DNA from 2 places in the Haliea sp. E17 genome. Region 2 is predicted to be linked to the other one. Evidence: predicted binding sites of a transcription regulator. Region 2 holds the regulator's gene; the other holds the start of a gene.
What was found. The regulator sigma-54, encoded in region 2, starts transcription at its own class of promoters, with help from an activator protein. The targets are predictions, from matches to a motif close to TGGCACANNNNTTGCNNT.

Region 1 (3,554 bases), on a different contig from region 2:
ATCGACATCGCAGTCGCGACGAACACGACCTGGAAGAAGAAGTCCGATGCACTGGAGTAAGGCAGGGACGCGTCTTCAGCGCCTGCGCGATAGGCTTCCTGGGCCGCCAGGACACCGGCGATTGCGTCGTCACCCATGGACGCGACGCTGTCGGTGCCGGACAGGAAGAAACCGCCACCATACATGAATTCGTACCCGCAAATCAGGTACATGGTACAGGCCACTGCAAACAGGGAGATGTTCTTCAGCAGAATTTCCGTGGTGTTCTTGGCACGGACCAGACCAGCCTCCAGCATTGCGAAGCCCGCTGCCATCCACATCACCAATGCACCGGTCACCAGGAAATAAAAGGTGTCCACGGCGTACTGGAGTTCAAAAATATTGTTTTCCATAGGAATAGCTCTCTAATCAGTCGTATAGGGTTTAGATAGCGTCTTCGCCAGTCTCACCAGTGCGGATACGTACCACCTGCTCCAGCGGTGAAACGAACACCTTACCGTCACCAATCTTGCCGGTATTGGCGGCCTTGGTAATCGCTTCGATGGTCTGGTCTACAGAACCGTCAGCCACTGCCACCTCAATTTTTACCTTGGGCAGGAAGTCGACGACGTATTCGGCACCACGGTACAGCTCGGTGTGCCCTTTCTGGCGACCAAAACCCTTTACTTCAGTTACGGTGATACCCTGTACGCCGATCTCCGACAGCGCTTCTCGCACGTCGTCCAGCTTGAAGGGCTTCACAATAGCCGTTATCAGTTTCATGTAGTTCTCCTGGTGTCAGCGTCAGGGCGCCTCGCGGCGCCCGTAGTCAGGTTCTTAAGTGTTGATTACATGCTCTTGGAGACGGTGAACACGACGGTGTCGTCGCCCCAGTCAGTACCGAACACTTCTTCGTCGTCCAGATCGGTGCCTACCCAGGCCAGTGACCAGTCAACGGCCAGCCAGGAAGCAGATACGCCGATGGAGTAATCGGTGTAGTCGGTAGCGCCGTCAGAGAGGAAGCCCTCTTCGTCCAGGTCGTTGTAACCAACGTGGAAATCGACGGTGAACATGCCGAGGCCGAGGCTGTAGCCGGCCTGGTAGTACATGAAGTTGCCAGTCTCACCGTAGTAATCGTCGGAGTAGGCCAGGCCCAGGCTGAAGTCCCACAGGGACAGGCTGCCATAGATCTCCTGGTAGTCGCCTTCTGCGCCGTCGTCACCGGGGTAGTCGTAGTAGACATAGCCGACGTCGATGCCGATGTTGTCGTTGATGGGTACCGCCCAGCCGACGTAGTAGTCCAGCTCGAGGGAGCCGTCAAAACCGTCGTTGCTGTCGAAATCAACAGAGGAGCCCCAGGTGCCGACGTAGATACCGTTGTCAAAGCCGAGATCGAAACCGCCCTGGATGGCGGGGGATTCGTCTGACTGGGAAATACCACGGAATTTGTAATCGGTGGTCAGTGCGACGTTACCGCTGATCTCAACAGCTTGTGCAGAAGCCGCGGCGCCAGCAAGCAATGCGGTAGCGATGGCGGCGGGAAGTGCTTTTTTCAACATGTTGTCATTCTCCATGAGTTGAACCAGGTGTCAGAAATGTATTGCAACGTCTAATTACTTTGTGGGCACAGAATGCGCGCTATACAAATCTGCCCGACTAAGTGCAGGGCATGTGCCAGATGGCCTTATTTTCTTTAATATCAATAGCCTATGATATAAATACTCATAAACTGCACATTTCTTGCGCACCATTAACGCACCACCCATGCACCACTATGGAATATATCACCATTTTGGTGCGCCAAAATGGCGCGTTATATTAGTCATGGCTAGGTACCCCCTCGTGCGGGTTTGCGGCAGCGGGCGTTTCTGATCTTCGCCTGGCGGCGCAAATACCCTAGAATCCGCTTTTGAACAGGTTCAGACAGGTCCTCGCAATGGCTGTAAAACCACCTCCGGCTCCCTGGGACTTACTCCAGCAAATGAGCCAGCTGGCCAGTGAATCCGGGCTCAAGGGCGAAGTCGACAAGGGCGTGCGCAGCCTCGCCCAGTCCGCACTGGGCAAACTCGACCTTGTCAGCCGGGAAGAATTTGACGCCCAGAGCGAGGTACTGCGCCGCACCCGGGCCCGGGTCGAGGAGCTGGAAGCGGAACTGGAGGCACTGGGCAAGCAACTCGATCAGCTCGCGGACAGGGATTGATTTAACCGCAGCGCTACGCTCACGGACGAGCCATGGAACTTTCTGTACTGCACAGCCGCGCAATCTCCGGACTCAGCGCGCCACCGGTGCGCGTCGAAACCCATCTCTCCAACGGACTGCCGGCATTCAATATCGTCGGTATGCCCGCCACCGCCGTACGCGAGAGCAAGGACCGCGTACGCAGTGCCATCCTCAACTCCTGGTTTGAATTTCCCGACCGGCGGATCACCGTCAACCTCGCGCCCGCCGACCTGCCCAAGGAGGGCGGCCGTTTCGACCTGCCGATCGCCCTCAGCATCCTGGTTGCCTCGGGCCAGTTGCAGGCGCCGCAACTCGCAGAGCTCGAGTTCCTCGGCGAACTCGCGCTCGATGGCAGCCTGCAGCAGGTGCCCGGCGTGGTCTGCGCCGCACTGGCCGCGGCGGCCTGCGGCAGGACCCTGGTCATCCCCCGGGACAGTGCCGCGCATGCCTGCCGGATACCCGAAGCTACAGTCCTCGCGGCACCTGACCTGCTGACCCTGTGCGCCCACCTCAACGGCAGCCAGGCTTTGCCCGAGCCACCTCGCGCTCCCCCCAGGGCGACCCCCTCCTACCCCGACCTCAGTGAGGTCGTCGGCCAGCACGCGGCGCGGCGGGCACTGGAGATCGCCGCAGCCGGGGCCCACAATCTCCTGCTGGTGGGTCCACCGGGGACCGGCAAGACCCTGCTCGCCAGCCGCCTGCCCGGTATCCTGCCGCCACCCAGCCGCGAAGAGTCCCTGGTGGCACTCGCGCTGCGCGACTTCGACGGCTGCACAGCACCTGAAGATACCCTGCAGCGACCGTTTCGCGCGCCCCACCACAGCGCCAGCCCCGCCGCACTGATCGGGGGCGGCAGCCACCCGAGGCCCGGAGAAATCTCCCTGGCCCACGGCGGCGTGCTGTTCCTGGACGAGCTACCGGAATTCAGCCGGATGTGTCTGGAAGCACTGCGCGAGCCACTGGAATCAGGCGAAGTCACCATCTCCCGGGCCCGCCACAAGTTGCGCTATCCCGCCGGTTTCCAACTGGTGGCGGCCATGAATCCCTGCCCCTGCGGTTACCTGGGCGACAGCCAGCGGCACTGCCGTTGCACGCCGGAACAGATCCAGCGCTACCAGGGAAGGCTGTCCGGGCCGCTGCTGGACCGTATCGACCTGCACGTCAGTGTGCCGCGGGTGGCGCCCGGCCTGTTGCTGCAAAACACGTGTACCGGCGAACCCTCCTCGGCGGTGCGCAGCCGCGTCGCGCAGTCCCGCCAGCGGCAGCTGGAACGCCAGTCCTGCCTGAATTCGCAACTGTCCCCGAAGCGGCTCTTCGACTACTGCGTACTGGACGCCGATACACGCCTGCTGCT
Region 2 (3,554 bases):
CGCCGATGGCGCAACTGGCAGCCCGTAACCTCGCCAAGTCCTATCGCGGCCGGGAGGTCGTACAGGACGTTTCCCTGCACCTGGAAAGCGGCCAGGTGGTCGGCCTGCTGGGGCCCAACGGCGCCGGCAAAACCACCTGTTTCTACATGATTATCGGCATCATCACCGCAGACCGCGGGAGCATCGAGCTGAACGGTGAAGACATTACCCGCCTGCCCATGCACGAGCGCGCGCGCCACGGCATCGGCTACCTGCCCCAGGAGGCGTCGATCTTCCGCAAGCTGTCGGTGGGCGACAACCTGCTGGCGATTCTCGAGACCCGCCCCGACCTCAACCGCAAACAGCGGCAGGAAAAGCGCGACATGCTGCTCGAGGAATTTCACGTGCAGCACCTGCGCGACAGCCTCGGCCAGTCGCTCTCCGGCGGCGAGCGGCGGCGGGTGGAAATCGCCCGCGCGCTGGCGACAGAACCGGACTTCATCCTGCTCGACGAACCCTTCGCCGGCGTCGACCCGATCTCGGTGAGCGACATCAAGCAAATCATCAACCACCTGCGCGATCGCGGTATCGGCATCCTGATTACCGACCACAACGTGCGCGACACACTTGATATTTGCGAGAAGGCCTATATCGTAGGGGAAGGTCACATCATCGCCTCAGGCACCTCCCAGGAAGTGCTGGACAACGCCAAGGTGCGCAAGGTCTACCTCGGCGAACAATTCCGCCTTTAAGGCATCCGCAACACCACTGCTAAACGTAAAAAAAGTCAACAAGCAAATTTCGAGCCAAGCGGTTGCCAGAGTTTGCACGCTGGCGCTACACTCCAAGTCGTGTTCAACTGCGCCACCCCGTACGGGGACGCACCCAGGGGCTCTTTCCAGCTGTCGATGAAACAATCGCTTCAACTCAAGATCGGCCAGCAACTGACCATGACTCCGCAGTTGCAGCAGGCCATCCGCTTACTGCAACTCTCCACGCTGGACCTGCAGCAGGAAATCCAGCAGGCGCTGGACAGTAACCCCCTGCTGGAAATCGGCGAAGAGGACCTCGGCGGCAACGAGGTGGAGAACGGTAACAACGAGCCCGAAGGCCCGGCCGGCAACAGCGACTGGGAAAGCGCCGAACTCAACGAGGCTAACACCACCGGCTCCGAGAGCATGCCGGATGACCTGCCGGTGGACACCCGCTGGGAAGACCTGCTGCCATCCAGTTCTTCCCCCGCCCCGGCGCCCATGGAAGACGACGGTGACTTCGAGTCCCGCAACAGCTCGCGGGAATCCCTGCACGACCACCTGCTCTGGCAGCTCAACCTCACCCGTTTTTCCGACACCGACCACCTGATCGCCCTGACCCTGCTCGACGCCACCGACGGCAACGGCCGGCTGACCCTGTCGCTGGAGGAAATCCACGAGTCCTTCGACCCGGAACTCGACATCGAGATGGACGAGATCGTGGCGGTGCTGCACCGGCTGCAGCAATTCGAACCCGCCGGCGTCTGTACCCGCAGCCTGCAGGAATGCCTGCTGGTGCAGTTGCAGCAACTGCCCGCCGACACCCCCTATCTCGAGCCGGCGCGGCTGATCCTCAACCGCCACCTGCCGCAGCTGGCCGGCGGCGATTACAACCAGATCCTGCGCCGCACCCGGCTCGCTGAAAGCGAACTCAAGTCGGTACTGGCGCTGTTGCAGACCCTGGACCCGAACCCGGGGCAATCCTTCGCCCCGGAAGATGTCGAATACGTGGTGCCCGACGTTTTTGTCAGCAAGCGCGAAGGCCGCTGGGTGGTGGAGCTCAACCCGGATATCGCGCCCAAACTGCGCATCAATAGCGACTATGCCAGCCTGATCAAGCGCGCGGACAACAGTGCCGACAACACCTACCTGCGCGACAACCTGCAGGAGGCGCGCTGGTTCCTGAAGAGCCTGCAGAGCCGCAACGAAACCCTGATGAAAGTGGCCAGCAAGATTGTCGAGCACCAGCGCAACTTCCTCGAATACGGCGAGGAAGCCATGAAACCGCTGGTGCTGCACGACATTGCCGAGGCGGTGGAGATGCACGAGTCCACCATCTCCCGGGTCACCACCCAGAAGTACATGCACACCCCGCGCGGTATCTTCGAACTCAAGTATTTCTTTTCCAGCCACGTATCCACCAGCGGCGGTGGCGAATGCTCTTCAACGGCGATTCGCGCACTGATCCGCAAGCTGGTCGCGGCAGAAAACCCCCGCAAGCCTCTCAGCGACAACAAGATCGCCCAATTGCTGGACGAACAGGGCATTGAAGTAGCCCGGCGGACCATCGCCAAGTACCGGGACAGCCTTAACATCCCGCCCTCCAACGAGCGCAAGCGGCTGGTATGATCTTTATGCCAATATCGCCCGACCACCTGTGCCAGCCGGTCACCAAGTGGTCTAGACTGATTCCAAGGTCTCGCCGGAATCCGGCGGCGCCCTCCCCGGGGCTCACCCGGGCTCATCAGCAACAAGGAGCCAAGCTATGCAACTGAACGTCAGCGGACACCACGTGGAGGTCACCGACCCCCTGCGCAATTACGTTGAGAGCAAGTTCGAGCGACTGCAACGCCACTTTGACAATATCACCAACACCCAGGTCACCCTGATCGTCGAAAAAATGGTTCAGAAAGCGGAAGCGACCATGCACATCTCCGGAGCGGACCTGTTCGCCCAGGCGGAATCCGAGGACATGTACGCGGCGATCGATCTCCTCGCCGACAAGCTGGACCGCCAGCTGATCAAGCACAAAGAGAAAACCCGAGGTCACTGATTTCCACCCCATGCAATCACTAGCCGATCTGCTGACCCCGGAGCGCACCGCGAGCCGCGTTCCGGGGCTCAGTAAAAAAAGACTTTTTGAATCCCTCGCACGCATCATCAGCAATGACCTGCCCGGCATCTCCTACGACGCGGTATTCAGCAACCTCATCGCGCGCGAGAAGCTGGGCAGCACCGGACTGGGCCAGGGCATCGCCATTCCCCACTGCCGCATGCCCGGCTGCGAGGGGCCGGTGGGCGCCCTCCTCACCCTTGCCGAACCGATCGAATTCGACGCCCCGGACAACCAGCCGGTGGACCTCGTCTTTGCGCTGCTGGTTCCCGAGGGCGAGGAACAGCGCCACCTGAACACCCTGGCAGGAATCGCCCGCCAGTTCAGCCAGGCGGACTACTGCGCGCGCCTGCGCGCCGCGGAAAACGACGAAGCGCTGTTCGCCGTCGCGGAAGCCGGAGTGCAGTAACCATGCACCTGATCATCATCAGCGGCCGTTCCGGGGCGGGGAAAAGTACCGCCCTTCACCAGCTGGAAGATGAGGGTTACTACTGCATCGACAACCTGCCCGTGTCGCTGCTGCCCGCACTGGTGGAAGAGACCCGGCGCGAGGACTTTGCCCACTTCAAGGGCACCGCGGTCTGCATCGACGCCCGCAACGCCTGGAAGGACCTGGCGGATTTCGCCCGGGTCCGCGACTCGCTGCCCGCCGAGGTGCGCTGCGAAATCCTGCTGCTCGAAGCCCAGGATGCAGAGCTGATCAAACGCTT

Region 1: a site for sigma-54 is predicted at 1,639-1,656, ahead of ACNKU3_RS10115 (TorF family putative porin). Genes of this name have one in related genera too.

What each region holds. Positions count from the first base shown of each region.
Region 1 covers NZ_JBLWFK010000003.1:339,581-343,134, forward strand. The annotation lists gene ACNKU3_RS10105 (ammonium transporter) at 1-392, opposite strand, end outside; gene glnK (P-II family nitrogen regulator) at 424-762, opposite strand; gene ACNKU3_RS10115 (TorF family putative porin) at 828-1,538, opposite strand; gene ACNKU3_RS10120 (accessory factor UbiK family protein) at 1,916-2,179, shown strand; gene ACNKU3_RS10125 (YifB family Mg chelatase-like AAA ATPase) at 2,212-3,554, shown strand, end outside.
Region 2 covers NZ_JBLWFK010000011.1:18,010-21,563, reverse strand. The annotation lists gene lptA (lipopolysaccharide transport periplasmic protein LptA) at 1-28, shown strand, start outside; gene lptB (LPS export ABC transporter ATP-binding protein) at 6-731, shown strand; gene ACNKU3_RS20465 (RNA polymerase factor sigma-54) at 888-2,360, shown strand; gene hpf (ribosome hibernation-promoting factor, HPF/YfiA family) at 2,497-2,784, shown strand; gene ptsN (PTS IIA-like nitrogen regulatory protein PtsN) at 2,795-3,253, shown strand; gene rapZ (RNase adapter RapZ) at 3,256-3,554, shown strand, end outside.